DNA from 2 places in the Paenibacillus sp. FSL K6-1230 genome. Region 2 is predicted to be linked to the other one. Evidence: riboswitches for the same ligand, from Rfam matches in the RefSeq annotation. Region 2 holds a riboswitch; the other holds the start of a gene.
What was found. A riboswitch is a leader RNA that binds a small molecule or an ion and turns the genes downstream of it on or off. The one in region 2 is predicted to bind thiamine pyrophosphate.

Region 1 (8,190 bases), 660 kb from region 2:
CCATCTCCGCCAGGATATGTCCCCGGCGAGCCAAGTTACAGCCACCGTGAAGACCAATGCTACAAATGGAGTCACAGGATCGAAGGCAAAGGACAAAAAGAGCACACATAATGTCACCGTCAATGCCTTCATACTAGGATTGAGCATCTCAAGCCGGATCAGAGCTCTCTTGGGCGCTACCGTGTTGCCTGAATTGAACGATCCAGCACGGTTCATGGACCTTGGGACAGTCATCGGAGCCCTCCTTGTCTTACAGAAGGCTCACTGCTTCCAATCGTTGATGCGTTCACGGCGCCCGCAAGTGACCCTGACCATGATGCATTCAGTGATTCCTTAGGTGACTCATCTAATGAGTTACTTAAGGAATCTGATAACAGCTGACTGAACCGTTCAACAAGTGGTAGTTTCAGATGCATCATGTCCAATTCCTGCTTGGTCAGCTTCCACAATGCGGCAGGCGTGTCATCGAAGACAATGTGGCCTGCTTGTAGCACAATCACTCTTGTAGCAAATTGGCGTACCCATTCCATATCATGTGTGATCATAAGCACCGCCTTTCCCTGCTCAGCCCGGCTACGTAGTGCTTGCATCAGCTCCAACGATGCATATGCGTCCTGCCCATAGGTAGGCTCATCACAGATTAGAATACGCTGGTCATCCATGAGCATAGCTGCGACGCTCAGCCTGCGCTTCTGCCCTTGACTAAGGGAAAATGGACTCATATCACGTTGCTCCTCAAGTCGATATTGCTTCAGTACAGCCTCCACCCGCTTCTCGATCTGCCCTTCTGACCACTCCTGTCGCAGTCTAAGTGTATAAGCTAACTCGTCATAGACGGAATCCGTCACAAATTGATGCTCTGGATGCTGGAATACCAAGCCAATCTGGCGTCGCAGTTCCTCCTCGCGCCAATCATCCATGCTCCTGCCATTAACGTATACATGCCCTGACGCCGGAGCAAGCAGGCCTGTTAGGAGACTAGCAAGCGTAGACTTCCCAGCACCGTTCGGACCTGCCAACGCCACAAATTCACCTTCATGAACATGTAGCGACACATGGTGTATTTGATGTGTTGCTTGTGTTGCTTGCGTTGCTTGCGCAGGTTTTGCTGATATCTCAACATGTGCTGACTTTCGTTTCTTTAAGAAGCTATAACGACGCTTAGGGCTTCTTCCATGGGAATACACCAGCTCATGTGCTGCAAGCAACAGCTTCGGTGGCTTTCCAGATGAGTCGAATACGCCTGTTGTCGATGTATTGGCTGCTGCCAACTCGCCTGCTCGGGATTTCTGCTGAGCGGATATCATATGTTCCCTGATTGAAGATACAGCCTTCAGAGCTGCCTTACGGACCTGTTGGGGCTGGATACTCCATAATTGCCATAGCTCATTGAGGGTCAAAGGAAGCGCGCCCTCCACTGCCTGCCAATCCCCAATTTCATGCTGGCTTAACAGCAATTGCTCGTATTCAGCACTCCTTTCAAGAGTCGGCGTTTGGGTATACCCTACTTCAGTAACCAATAGCTTGGAACTACTTTCCTTGCTCATGGGTACGTTCATAACCTGCTGCTTGGTACTCTCGGCATCACTATCTGTGCTGACCCGCCCAGCAAGCTCTTTAATAAGCTGACGATGCAAAGTAACAGCTCTGGGCTGCCAAATACCAAGCTCTTGAGCCTTCGATGAGTACCTTCTAAAGTACTCGTGAGGCGATCCTTGATAGAACAGACTCCCCCGTTGATCAAGCGCGGCAATGCGATCTACGGCATACATCCATTCATCCAGTTGGTGCTCGATAAGCAGTACTGTCAGCTCTTCGGCCTGCTGGATCTCACGAATGCGAGCCGCCAGTGCGGTAGCAGCAATGGGGTCCAGATTCGAGGTTGGCTCATCCAGAATCAGAATTGAAGGCCGCAGCACCAAGGCACAGGCAATCGCTAGCTGCTGCTTCATTCCTCCAGACAGACTGTGAATGTAAGCTTGTCTGTAATCGCTTAACCCAGCCAGCCCCAGTGCCGATACGATACGAGCTTCCATCTCATTTCTCGGACAGCCGATGTTCTCCAGACAGAACGCCAGCTCCTCTTCCACTCGCAGCATACAGAATTGACTATCCACATCCTGAAAGACAATCCCCACCCGCTGAGCGATCTGAGCAGGATTGGCCTCTAGTAGCAGCTCGTTGTAGAGCCACACTTCCCCACATACAAGGCTGTCAACCGCATGCGGATAAATTCCATTCAAACAGAGCGCCAGTGAGCTTTTCCCACCACCACTGGGACCAAGAAGCAATAGCAATTCTCCCTGTACCAGGTTCAGAGATACCTCATTGATGATTTCAGAGCTGCCTTCCTCGAAGCACATAGACAGCGCTCTAGTCTCTAGGGCATAGCTTGGGGTGCAACTCACTCTCTTCTCCGTTCCAGTTCTCCTCTTATCCTGTGTCATGCCTTGTATGCGCTCTGCGAACGAGTCTTGGCAATCGGAAAGCTGCGTAACACTCCTGTTGAAGCCAGAGCATCCGCGATCCATTTACCCAATAAGCCAGCAAGCAATGCCCCACTAATGATTCGTACAATCAGCATAGCAAGCACCAGATCCATAGACAGAGCTGCAAAGCCTGAACGGAAGTAGCCCCAAATGAAGCTGAATACAGCTGCCCCCATACCAGCCAGCATAAGTACAGCCAGATTATATCGACGGTAGCGGAAGGCTGCGAATACCACCTCAGCGCCAAGTCCCTGAATAATTGCTGACACAATCAGAATCGGTCCTACGGTATTCCCGATTAGCACCTCTACTATTCCGGCAATCGTCTCAGACAACAGGGCTACCCCTGGCCTACGAATGATATAAGCAGTAATGATGGACACGATGAACCAGATGCCGAAGATGACCTCATACCCCATCGGTCCCATGAATCCCGTCAGAACATTCCCTACCTGCAAAAACAGCAAGTATACGACCGCGAACACGACAGATAGCGAGCTGAGCACAATAATATCCCGAAGCTTCCAAGAGGACATCTTAGGCTTCCTCCTTTCTTGCGCGAGAAGAAGGACTGTTGCAGGAGAGATTCACGGTCATGACCACATGAGATACACTCTCTTGTGTATGAGTGAATGACTGCTCCAGGGTAGCGAACACCCAGTTAGCATCACCATCCAGCCTGCTCGCATAATGCACACCTCCACCGAAGGTTCCATGCTCTTGAGCGATCTCTACAGCTCCGTATATTTTTTTCATGTAATCGGTAGTTCCCATCGGATATAGCGCGAACTGAGCGGCTGTCTGAATAGGAATTGCTGCACTGTTCATCTCATTCATTCGCTGATCATTCTCGGACATGAATACATCCCCCTCCGTATCCCCTGGGCAACCGATGGAGAACGTACCATTCAAGACGACATGCTCTCCGCTATTCGCCGCCTGCAGGAAGATCGCCTTCGTGACATCGAATACATGCTCCATTCGTCCACGTATACAGGTACTGACATCATCCGTCTTGCTCCATACTTTGGAAGTGTCTACCTTGCTCAGAGCATCCATGATAATGTCCACGAAATGATTGCTCATGGGATACAGGGAGAAGCGACAGCCTACAATTCGACTTGTCCCACATGCTTGTCCCTGTACACTTTGTTGCTGCGTGCTTCCTTCAGCCTTGCTGCTCATGGTGCTTCCTTCGTTCATTTTGCTCAGCCTCTTTCCCATAGAAGATTCGTTGGAATGCTTCTGTGACAGCTACCCGCACGAAAAAACCGCACGCTGTATGCGTGCGGCTGTACAATGACCTATAGGTAATCTAACACTAGTAATAGCATTAGCCTAATAATTCTGTCAGTCACTGCACTTCCCCACGCTAGTATGATCTAGATCGGGTAAGAAGGGTTAACCACGTCCACCGGACAGGTCTCTCAGCCAATAAAGGCACCCCTAGTGCATGTCTCATTCAATTGTATTCCAATCGGTACTCATTATACAGGGTTTCCCCTTGTTGTAAAGGAGAAATTAGCAATTAGTACGCCCAGTTCCCTTTACGGAATACCGCTTCCACCGTACCATCCTGTAATTCTCCGTCAATATCCATCTCAGCTGAGCCAATCATAAAGTCCACATGTGTCAAGCTGACATTGCAGCCACGACGCAGCAGCTCCTCCTCCGATAGCTCCGTTCCACCCTTCATCGTTCCCGGGTAGGCGCTTCCCAAGGCCAGATGGCAGGATGCATTCTCATCCACACCTGTATTGTAAAAGATACGGTTCAGATTCGAGATGGGCGAATCGTGAGGAACAAGCGCTACCTCTCCAAGGTACTGCGCACCCTCGTCCGTCGCTAGTAGATTCTTCAGATGCTCCTCACCAGACGCAGCGGAGTATTCAACAACCTTACCATCCTTGAACGTCAGCTTCAATTGCTCCACCAATTGACCATTCAAATTGAGCGGCATGGTACTTGTCACGACTCCGTTGACTCCATCACGCTTCGGCATCGTGAAGACCTCTTCGGTCGGCATATTCGGCACAAAGATATCCCCACGTGCGTTGGGACCACCGCAGGCCCCCCACAGATGCCCTTCAGCCAGCTCGACCTGCAGGTCCGTTCCTGGTGCGCGGAAGTGAAGCTTCTTGTAGTTTTTATCGATTAGCTTGATCTGCATGTCTCTCAGATTAGCCAAATGCTGCTGCCAGTTCTCAATGGCATTTCCCTCGCCTACCCGGTTCATGCGGAAGATCGTATCCCACATGACCCGAATACGGTCCGCTTCAGGAACATCGGCAAATACCTTGTCCGCCCAAGCCTTCGTTGGCGCCTTGATCAGACACCAGCTAATCTTGGAATTACGGGTATATTCGCTATATTTGCGGCGTGCCTTGGCTGCCGCCTTGTTCGCTCTGGATACCTTCGACGAATCAATCCCTTCGAACAGGTCAGGATTAGGCACCTTAATGAACAGCGTCGCACCACCTTCCTCGGCGAACCGCTCCAACATGTCGGCTTCCCACTGCGGATAGAAGTCAAAGACCTCATCAGCGCCGTGTTCGAATTTGGCCTTGGCCAGCTCATCATCCTCCAGGTCTACGTGCACATGCTTAGCGCCAGCCTTGTAGGCTTCCTTGACAATGAGTCTTGTCAGTTCCAGTGTCTCCACAGGTGCAGTTACACGCAATGCCTGCCCAGGCTGAATATTAACGCCGACCTTGACGACAAGCTCGGCGTATTGTGCCAGTAGCTGTTCAAAATTTTCCATTACAGCATTCATCTCCGATTCATTAACATAGAATTCAAGGCAAACCTCGCATTCTATCATATCGAACATTTCAAGATTTCGCCAGCAAGACACGTCTGCCTACCGTCATGGCAAGCAGCAGCAAGAGAATTCCAATCCCTGTAGGAAAACCATATAGCTCAATCCAGCCCAGATGCTCGGGAAGGTCTTTCATGCGGTCATACAGCAGCCCGCCAATAAGCGGTCCCCCGAAGGAGGCAAGCCCCGTCATACTGGAATACATCGCAATGAACATTGGCCGTTCACTCTTGGGCGTATCCCCAATGGTAAAGTTAAAGGCAAGCTGGTTGAACCCACCCACTCCGATGCCGAGAAAAATATGCGAGATGAGCAGCACAACAAGCGCCGGTGCAAGCGGGAGTAACAGCCATGACAGGCAGGAAGCGGCGATCAACGGCAATGTCCAGAAGAGAAGACGCTTATTGCTGTATCGCGCATTCAGGTTCCCCCAAAAGTAGAAGCTAATCATCATTGCAACCGTTTGCACAACCGTGATAATGGATACCTGACTATAGCTAATTTGTAGCAGTTCCAGCATGGCGTAAGAATATAACGGCACAACCAATGTCTGCAGCAGCAGCCAGCTTGCCAGAAAAGCAGAAGCCCGCATGAAGCCTGAATCCTGCAGTGGCTTGCGCAGCATAGGTAAGTAAGCGGTTTCCTTAGAGCGTTCAAATGGCAAATCCGGATAAAAGAAAAACGCCACAATATTGGCCACTGCACAAATCCAGATAGGGATAAATAACAGCAAGAACCCCGTCTCACCAGGGTAATGATCCAGCAGTATGCCACCTGAGAATAGACACACACTGCCAAGCGCATTCAGGATCGTATTACGGATACCAAAATGTCTTCCTCTTACTTTGGCGGGAACAATATCGCTAATCATAGATGTCCAGAGCATACCTGATACGGCACTGGCCGAGAAAGCTATCGCATAGACCGTTATGTAGACCCCTACCCATAAAGGCTTGGGGAAAATAAATGGAATCAAGCCCGTGCTTGCCCAAAGGAGGCGATGAACGATGATGAAGCTGATCAGCGTCCATTTTCGGCTACGAATGCGCTGAATGGCATATGCAATATAGAGCTGGCCGATGTTCACAAGTGTCGTGATGGCCAGTACGAAACCGATTTGACTAGACGTCGCCCCCAGATAAAGCAAATACCCTGTCAGGAACGGCCCGCCAAGCAACGTCTGAAAAATCGTCGAGGGAACACCCTCCCATGTAGCAATACGAAGATGACGTCGCTGCTCGGACAGCTTTCTGCGCGGCTTCGGACGCTGGGACGGTCTGTGCTGTGTCAACAGATGTTGAATAACCATACTCTCCTTTGGCCTACTATGCATTCCCTTAGGCATAATAATTCGACTTCTCCCACCTATTCTACTCACGCCCATGCTCGTGTCAATGATCATTATTTATCACTGTATAACACTTTTTTGTCATCGCTAGCCTTCGCACTTTCACAAGGCTTGGAGCTGCTAATTGATGGATGTATACGTGGTTTCCATTTCAGGGATTCTATATAACGTTGTAGTGCAGAATACCAATAATTCAAGGGGAGTGGTTGTATTGTTCCGATGGATGTCCATCATTTGCTCCATGCTATGCTTATCGTTAATTGCTGTACCGAATAGCGCGGCGACAGCTCCCGTCAAGAAGGACCGCTTCTATTATGAAAATAAAGGCGAGGTCTATTGGGAGGTACGGACAGATCAAAAGATGATTGCACTAACATTCGATGACGGGCCTGACCCGCAGCAAACCGTTGAAATTCTCGAGATCCTGAAGCAATATGATGCAAAGGCAACTTTTTTCGCGGTGGGAGAGAAAATAGCCAAATATCCGGAGATTGCAAAAAGAATTGTTACAGAGGGGCACGAGCTTGGCAATCATACATACCACCATAGGATGTTCCGGCTTCCAGCGAATGCAGAGGCAGTGAGAGCTGAGATGGACCAGACCGAGCAGGAGATTGTACGGGCAACTGGCAGCCACTCTTCGCTATTCCGTCCACCAGGCGGTATTTATGATGAGACGATTGTCAATGTGTCGAAGGAAATGGGCCTAACCCCAATCATGTGGTCCTGGCATCAGGATACACACGACTGGAGTAGACCTGGAGTTCGTAAAATTGTTAACAAGGTGCTGAGGAACGCCCATAACGGCGATATTGTGCTGTTCCATGACTATGTCAGTGGAGGCTCACAGACAACGACGGCCCTGAAGGAAATTTTGCCAGAGCTTCTGAGACAGGGCTATCGGCTGGTAACTGTATCCGAGTTGATTAAGCCACCTATTATTTCTATCCCCGACCCTACTTCAACAGGTTCGTGATGCTTTGCTTGATTTTGTCATTCTGGAACGGCTTTACGATGAAGTCCTTGGCTCCCGCCTTGAAGGCTTCGATGATCACCTCATGCTGGCCCAGTGAGGAGCAGATTAGTACCCTCGCCTCTGGGTCAGCCTTGACGATTTCTCGCACAGCATCAATGCCGTTCATCACAGGCATATTGACATCTGTGGATACAAAGTCAGGCCTCAGTTGTAAATACAAGCTTATCGCTTCACGACCGTTGCTCGCTTCGCCAATAACCTGATGCCCCATTCCAGTAATAATATCCTTCAGAACATTGCGCATGAACATGGAGTCGTCCACAATAATACAAGTAGCCATTTGTTTTCCCCTTCCGAAAGCCAAAGACAGATAACAAGCACGAAGACTGTAGCCTATCCGTTGGCAGCTGCATATATGCTCAATATCGGAGAAAATGTGGGGAACTTGATAGATAGGCAAAAAACGCGACCGGGGTACGATATTTGTAGGTCTTTATATCTCGGCACCCTGTTCGCGGACCTGCAGAGACGTACACAAATACGTACTCACGGTTCGTCA
Region 2 (8,190 bases):
TGCCCGGACGTGGGATCATGCAGGTAATGTAAGTAGCGAAGCTTCATCGGAAGCGAAAATCGATATAACACCTCCAACTTCGCCAATCATTGAAAAAAATACGACTGGTGATACAACGGGAAATGTTGAATTTTCAATCTTACCTGGAACAGACACGGTGAGTGGTGTGAAGATGACAGAGTATAAAGTGGGGGCCACTTCTGTTTGGCAGACCTATTCAGGACCGATTACCGTTACTGAAGAAGGCGAGCATCAGATATTTGCGCGTAGTACTGATTTTGCAGGTAATCATAGCAGCATTACAAATGGTACGATAGTCATTGATAGAACAGCACCAACCGTTCCAAGTATCAGCTTGTCCACGAACAACCACACAAGAGAAAGCGTTCAGTTTAAGATCTCAGGTTCTGTGGACACAAGAGGCCTCCGGTACGAGTATAAGCTTGGTAATGGGATTTATGTGTCTGGAGAGCAAGGGGAAGTTACTGAGGACGGAATAACGGTTATTACTGCACGTGCAGTAGATGAGGCTGGCAACATCAGTGCGGAGACGACTACGACGGTACGCATCGATAAAACCGATCCAGTCATTCATATTAGCCCATCACAGCGTGGATGGTCACAAGAGATGATTAAAGCTACCATTCAATATCAAGATCATGGCTCAGGCATCAACCCAGATCGGCGCTATTATCAAGTTACTTCTTCTCCACAAGAACCTGATAGCTGGGAGCTAGCAAGCAGTAACAGCTTCCAGGTGAATGTTACGCAAGAAGGTATTTGGTACATCCATGCCAAAGTAGAGGATAACGTAGGGAACAGTACGGTAGCTAGTTCTTCAGCGTTGCATTTGCAGCAACCACCTATAGCACCAGAGCTTTCCGTGCAATCTATCGGCCTCAATCAAGCTGCCCTTCAATGGACTCTTCCTAGCGGGAAGAGCTTTACAGGCGGGTATGAGTACACATTGCGTAATCTTTCCAATGGACAAGGCGTGAATCTCACTTATCCTGGGGATTGGGCAGTAGATCATTCGTTATCCTCGGGTACGAGCTATGAGTATGAGGTAACGGTTCGAAATCACGTGGGTGAAGCAGTAAGCCATCCAGTGCGTCTACTTACTTTACCAGCAGCTCCAAGGAATCTGTCTTTATATCCAGTAGAACGAGAGGCTGGACATATCACAGTCAGCTTTGATGCAGTAAAGTCAGCTGATAGTTATAGAATTGTAGCCTTTAACATGGATTCTCAGCAAGAAGTATATAATCAAACGGTAACCACTAGCGTATATCAACCGATCGTGAACTTACAGCCGGACACAGTCTACAATGTTACGGTGTCGGCAATCAATGCTACTGGAGAGGGCCCCACCACAAGTCAATCGATTTTATCGCTCCCAGACGCTCCTGATGGGTTCAAATCGGTTTCGATTGGCGAAAATTCCGTGGACCTAACTTGGCATAGTGTGACAACGGCAACTTACTATGCACTGGATCGCAATAATGCACCTGTCACAGAATCTGTATATGAAGCATTTTCAGATATAGGCTTGTCCTCTGGAACGGCGTACAACTATCGTCTCTCAGCCATTAATACTACGGGTTCAGGTGCGTACAGTCACATGAATGTGCTCACCTTGCCGGGGATGGTAGATAACTTAACTGTAGTCGAAGCTCGGCGTAATGAGCTGTTGATTGCCTGGAATCAGGTTCGAGGAGCATCTGGCTACCGAATGGTGGTCAATGGCGGGCAAGAATACGTATTTGGGGCACATGAGCTTCAAGCAACGATTCCGAACCTACCCGCTGGTACACCAGCGAACATAAGTATCCGGTCACTAAATAGTAGCGGACTAAGTGTAACAAGCTCGACTTATGGCCTTACACTGCCAGATCAGGTTGGAGGGCTAAACGTAAGCGATATTAAGGAGAACTCAGCTGTGATTAGTTGGGCACCCGTTCATGGAGCTACAACATATAAGATCAGTGTGAATGATCGTAAATATACGGTTTCGGGCACCCATTTTGTTGTTCGAGGATTAACCGGAGGAACTACGTATCATTTTCAAATTACTGCTGGGAATACGTCTGGATTCGGAGAGAGTTTAAAGGGACGTTTTATTACACAACCAACACAGGTCGTGGGTTTTACCGCAGAAAATCCAGAAGACCGATCGTTCACATTGACATGGGAGCCTGTTAAAGGTGCAACAAAGTACATCGTTTACCAAGGGAAAGAGGAGCTTGGCGTTGTGAGCGAGGCACGCATGTCAGTCTTGAAACTTGAACCTGGAATTAACTATACGTATAAGGTCATTGCTATAAATGAGTCAGGTAACGGGTTACCAGGGGAATTCTACTGGAGGACATATCCGAGCCCTGTAAAGCAGAACGATGTATGGATGAAGGACATTACAACGTCAAGGGCTACCGCAGAATGGAATCAGATATCCGGAGCGGATTATTACCAAGTTTACTTAGATGGAAAGCTGTTAGGCGACACGATGGACTTGACATACTCTTTTGAAGGCTTTGACAGTTCAGAGCGTCATGTCGTCAGCGTTGAGCCTGTGAATAGCAGTGGCACTAGCGAGCCTTATGAGGTTAGCTTTGAAACCTTGCCTGATAGTGGATTTTCAGTTGAGGTGGAATCCAAGCACACTTCTATTACGATAACAGTCGGAAATACCCAACCTAACGATACGATTGTCATTATGAATAAAGGGATGGTCATTTACAAAGGCAGAGATCCTGTGTTTGTATGGGAGCCGCTGAAGAGTGGAACAAGTTACGAACTGGACATCTGGACGGAGAACGGCCAAGGGGCTAGGAGCTCAACGAAGAATATTAAGGAACGTACCAAGTCCAGTGCTAAGACATTTACTCCTATGACAGCTACCACTGAGATGATTAAGGAAGACAATGTTATAAATGCTGGATCACAAATTAAAGATTCACTAGTTACCATACCAGCCCCAAAGGGAGATTTAGGGGATGAGAGTAGCAATTTTTCTGGTGCAGGATTTAAAGACATCGAGCGTACTTTCAATCGTGCCAAAATACAAGAACTAGCTGACCGAGGTATTGTAAAAGGAACTTCTGACAGGACGTATGAGCCGGAACGGGAGGTCACCCGAGCAGAATTTACAGCTATGATAGTTCGTGCCCTACAGTTGCCTGAAGAGGATACGATATTAACGTTTAAAGATATTCAGCCTACTGAGTGGTATATTCCAGAGTTGAAATCGGCAATTAAGCATGTGGTAGCACGGGGGTTTTCGGATGATGTATTTGCTCCTGATCAATTGATTTCAAGGGAACAGGCCTCTAAAATGCTTGGGAATGTCACTGAGCAAGACGGAACGGCAGGGGGAGAAGAGCGATATAATGATGAGCTTCTAATAGCAGGGTGGGCCCGAGAAGAAGTACTGGGACTCACACAGCTCTCCTTGCTTCAGGGATATCCAGACGGAACTTTTCGTCCGAAGCATTACGTGACTCGTGCAGAGGCAGCCGAGATGATCTATAATTTGCTGCATTATTTGAACTGAGACGTAGAGGCTACCCGCACAGCACTTTACAATTTTCAATGTGTTATGATACGATTACATCATCTTCCAATTCGGATCAAGATTTGAACTTAACTAGCTCTACAATAAAATGTGAAGCAGTATATAGTCATTCTTGACTAGTTATAAGAGTTTGATCATTTAGTTAATAAGCGTTGTTAAAAGAGAATATCATGTATTCTCCTAACTACCCGTTATTGATCTGCAGCTAAAATGAATAATTAAAAAGACAACACTAGGGGAGCCGAGCAACTGGCTGAGATGGAACAATTGTGTTCCGGACCCTTTGCACCTGATCTGGATTATGCCAGCGTAGGGAAGTGGTGATAATTGGATGCATTTAGACAGCTTGACTTGAGCTTACTTTGTATAAGCTACGGTTTTGTGCGTATTGGCTTTGGGTCTTACGGGTATACGCATTGGCCTGTCTATTGTATATCCTTGAGCTTATTTCACCACTTTCCTTCTGGAAAGTGGTTTTTTGTTTTCCCTTTACTTTCATATTTGTTTACTGCTCGGGACTAGTACTTTGTAATGTGAAAGGGGCAATTATTGATAGAAGTATATGTCATTACAGAGGGAAAAGGGGGCATAAAGCTACTAGGGTAAGTTTTGGCTTGCTAATATTTTGAATAGGAGGAGATAAAAACATGAGGCTAAAGATTAATGGGCAAGACATGACGTTCGGAGCACATATTAATCGGGTTGATCAGCTGCTGAGCGAGCTCGATTTACAGGTGAAGACTGTTGTAGTAGAGCTCAATCGGAGAATTTTGGTGCGGGATATGCATCATCAAGCAGTATTGTGTGACGGAGATCGAATAGAGATTGTCCATTTTGTAGGCGGTGGTTAAACATGTTGCACATAATATTCAAACAGAGTAGCTCCTGATTACTGCTGGATACAGGTATTTGTATATCTGGATATACACAAACACGTGTTTGAAGCATCTAAAGGTGAAAGTGTTGCATTAATTGTACGATGATTGAAACTGAAGCAGAGGGGATTTATCAAGACATACTGACCTGTTAGTGTTATGGGCTGTCACGAAATATTTCAGGTGTTCCATATGAGAAGGATGCAACAATTGCACAGCTCCCCCGGTTCCCGAATTGTATGATATGATTAAGTGTAGAAGTGATCAGTCATTCCTTTGCATTAACCTTATCTTGCATACCGTCATCTGTTCCTCTCCGCTGTAGCATAGGGACAAAAGTACGGACAAAAATAAGGACAAAATGGGGCCAGTTATCGCGCTCCACTTTCCGCTCCTTACTGTTATCAAGAGTTCGCTGGTTCCTTAACAATAGCAAAGTCAACGAGTAGACTTGTGAGAGTAGAACCAGTGAGTAGAACCAGTGAGTAGAACTAGGGAGTAGAACTAGGGAGTAGAACTAGGGAACAGATCCAATTAAGCTCCGTTGTTCTTAGGGGTAGATACGGATCTAAGCTAGCAATGATTATGATCAAGCCACAAGCTGTGGCAAGCAGCCCATCGGAAGGAATGGTATGTACGTGAGTGAATCAGCAGAACCAAGTGAAATTCAAGATTACCAAGACCACCAAGACCACCAAGACCACCAAGACCACCAAGACTACCAAGACCACCAAGACCACCAAGACTACCAAGACCACAAGCAGGCTGACAGCGCTTATGATATGGAACGGTACTCAAGACAAATCCGTTTTGCTCCGTTCGGGAGTGAGGGCCAGCGGCGTCTATCAACCTCGCATGCACTCATCATTGGTGCGGGTGCCCTGGGTACAGGGATAGCGGAAACCCTTGTCCGCTCAGGCATTGGTACCTTAACGATTGCAGATCGTGATTATGTCGAATGGAGTAATTTACAGCGTCAGCAGCTGTACGATGAGAATGATGCGATCTCACGAACGCCAAAGGCGATTGCTGCTCTTAATAGACTTTCTGCCATCAATTCCTCGGTGAAGATCCATGCGCACGTGCTGGATGTAAATGTGGAGGAACTGGAAGAGCTCATTGCTGGCGCAGACATCATCATGGATGCGACCGATAATTTTGATACAAGATTACTGATAAACGATATTGCCTGTAAGTATGGCATCCCTTGGATCTATGGTGGATGTGTGGGAAGCTACGGTATTACTTATACATTTATACCAGGGAAAACGCCTTGTCTGAGCTGCCTGCTGGGTAGTGTTCCACTTGGTGGAGATACATGCGATACGTCTGGTATTTTGCCACAGGCTGTACAACTCGTGACAGCACATCAGACCTCTGAAGCACTGAAGCTGCTCAGCGGGCATGAAGATGTACTACGAGACAAGCTACTCTCATTTGATGTTTGGCGAAATGAGCATGTAGCGATTGGGGTCAATAATGCAAAAAAAGCGGACTGTCCATCCTGTGGACCAGCCCCGCGTTATCCTTATCTGGATGCGGCCAACCGACAAAAAACAGACGTGCTATGCGGGAGAGATACAGTTCAGATCAGACCTTCGCGCAAGCTACAGATTTCGCTCAAGGATATGGCTGAGCAATTGGAGAAAGCGGGTGCTCAAGTAACATTGAACCCGTTTCTGCTATCACTGGATCTTGGAGAGAATCGAATTGTGCTGTTCCCGGATGGTCGTGCACTGATTCATGGCACCAAGGATATTGCGCGAGCTAGAAGTCTCTATCACCGATATTTTGGTTAAGCCTAGCGCTCCCTGAATGTCCAAGAGTGAATCTACCCATACTGATGACGAGCTTTCCTTTGGAGTATAGAGACGGGCTTGTGTTTAAACGAAGGAAGGCTCAGATTGAGCAAACGGGTGAGAGTATTGGAGGACATGATCCTGATCCTGAGTGAAGAGGATAAAATGGAGATTATACTGGCGCTCACAGCGGATGGGTATAAAGTGAAATCTATACACCATCGTGAAGAGGCTGTAGACTGGCTGCAAGCAATGAGTACGGATATCATGCTGATGGAGGTTAAGGGAAGGTTATCTTTGGAGAGTCTGCCACAGGATATTTTAACTGCGCTGAGGATGTGCGCTCCGCACATTCCTGTAATTTTCCTACTAGATCGCTACGACCCTGAAAATGTAGTTGCCAGCTTCGAGGCTGGTGCCAAGGACGTAGTTCATGTTGCAGAGGATACCTCAATTGTCTTGGCAAGAGTACGAAATGTATTACGCTGTACCCGCCCGAGGCATCGTATGCAGAGTGAGCTGGAGATCGGGGATATGATTATTCACCAGGAAATTAGACAAGTGTGGCGTGCTGGAATTGAAGTGGAGCTTACGCCCAAGGAATTTGATCTGCTGCTGTATCTTGCTTTGCAAGTGAACAGGGTATGCAGTCGTCGCGAAATCCTACGACATGTATGGGAGCATGACTATATCTCTGATACGAATGTGGTGGACGTCTACATAAGACATTTGAGGAAGAAGCTGGATCGCGGCCATAGGCAAAAGCTAATTCGCACCAAGCGCGGGATAGGCTATTATATTGCTCAGCCCGAATGAGTACAAGCTTATTTGTGAAAAACTAACGCAAATTCATGATTATAGAAAAAGTGCTCGCATTGGCTGTTGGCAGCCATGCAGAGCACTTTGTTTTTGGTGGATATTCGGACTAAGTTGTTCTGTACTACTTACTATAATGCATTAGGGCGGACTAAAGTACGCGACGAGCCTTCAGATAGGTTCTCTTCCATGTACCGGAGTTCAGATCGGAGATCGTCACACCTGGCTTGCCGTAGGTATGAAGTATTTTGCCATTGCCTGCATACACTGCGACGTGAGTTACATTTTTCCCGGTGGCACGACTGCCACTGGAGAAGAATACCAGGTCTCCTTTGCGCAGATTAGACTTGGATACCGCTTTGCCTTCTTTGGATTGAGCAGCCGATGTTCTTGGCAGATCAACCCCGTACTTTTCAAAAATATGTTGCATAAACGAGGAGCAATCGAAAACTCTGGTTGTTTTAGTAGAAGCGCCGAAATCATAAGGGGTTCCCATGTATTTTTTTCCGTATTTCAATAGGCTGTCAGCAGTGGACTGGCTTGTAGCTGTTGCGGCTTGAACCGGCTGTGCGTCATATATAGCAACGGCACCGAGGCCGATGGAGACTGCAAATCCAACAGTTGCAATTTTCTTAAACATTGGTTGTAAATTCATGATGTGTGTACCTCCAAGAAATGTGTAGTCATTCATGCGAGATGAATGCTTGTCCGCTTTCCTGGAATGAGTATAACAGTTTTGTAACTTCCTAAAAGTTGGATGAAGTCATGAAAATCTACTCGTACAGCGCTTTTGTGGCTTTTATGAAAAAATGATTAAAATTATAACATGAAACAAATTTTGTGATTTATGGAGAGTTGAAAAAGAGAAGAAACCTTTATATATCAAGGTTCTTCTCCTCATTTGTTGATCTCTAGCAGCGTGGATCATGGGTTGTATAAATTACAAAATTGTAACTTTGTATTTCGAGTTTTTTAATCTTTAGACGGATTGTAATATGAAGTGCGACACCTACTGGAAATAAATATACCAAAGAGCCCATGGCCGGATTCGTGTAGAATGAAGGTTCCTACACCACATTCACACAAGGAGAATCCACCATGAGCTACACACATCTTAGCATAATCGAGC

Region 1: another riboswitch for thiamine pyrophosphate. It lies ahead of MKX74_RS11825 (YkoF family thiamine/hydroxymethylpyrimidine-binding protein); the one in region 2 lies ahead of thiS (sulfur carrier protein ThiS).

Annotation. Positions count from the first base shown of each region.
Region 1 covers NZ_JBBOCK010000001.1:2,657,286-2,665,475, reverse strand. The annotation lists gene MKX74_RS11840 (energy-coupling factor transporter transmembrane component T family protein) at 1-234, opposite strand, end outside; gene MKX74_RS11835 (ABC transporter ATP-binding protein) at 231-2,447, opposite strand; gene MKX74_RS11830 (ECF transporter S component) at 2,444-3,025, opposite strand; gene MKX74_RS11825 (YkoF family thiamine/hydroxymethylpyrimidine-binding protein) at 3,027-3,674, opposite strand; TPP riboswitch at 3,837-3,947, opposite strand; gene MKX74_RS11820 (aminopeptidase) at 4,018-5,250, opposite strand; gene MKX74_RS11815 (MFS transporter) at 5,321-6,616, opposite strand; gene MKX74_RS11810 (polysaccharide deacetylase family protein) at 6,783-7,631, shown strand; gene MKX74_RS11805 (response regulator) at 7,612-7,971, opposite strand.
Region 2 covers NZ_JBBOCK010000001.1:3,317,182-3,325,371, reverse strand. The annotation lists gene MKX74_RS14420 (OmpL47-type beta-barrel domain-containing protein) at 1-3,550, shown strand, start outside; TPP riboswitch at 3,796-3,904, shown strand; gene thiS (sulfur carrier protein ThiS) at 4,219-4,422, shown strand; gene MKX74_RS14410 (hypothetical protein) at 5,020-5,244, opposite strand; gene MKX74_RS14405 (thiazole biosynthesis adenylyltransferase ThiF) at 5,229-6,245, shown strand; gene MKX74_RS14400 (response regulator transcription factor) at 6,351-7,061, shown strand; gene MKX74_RS14395 (C40 family peptidase) at 7,213-7,716, opposite strand; gene MKX74_RS14390 (IS30 family transposase) at 8,160-8,190, shown strand, end outside.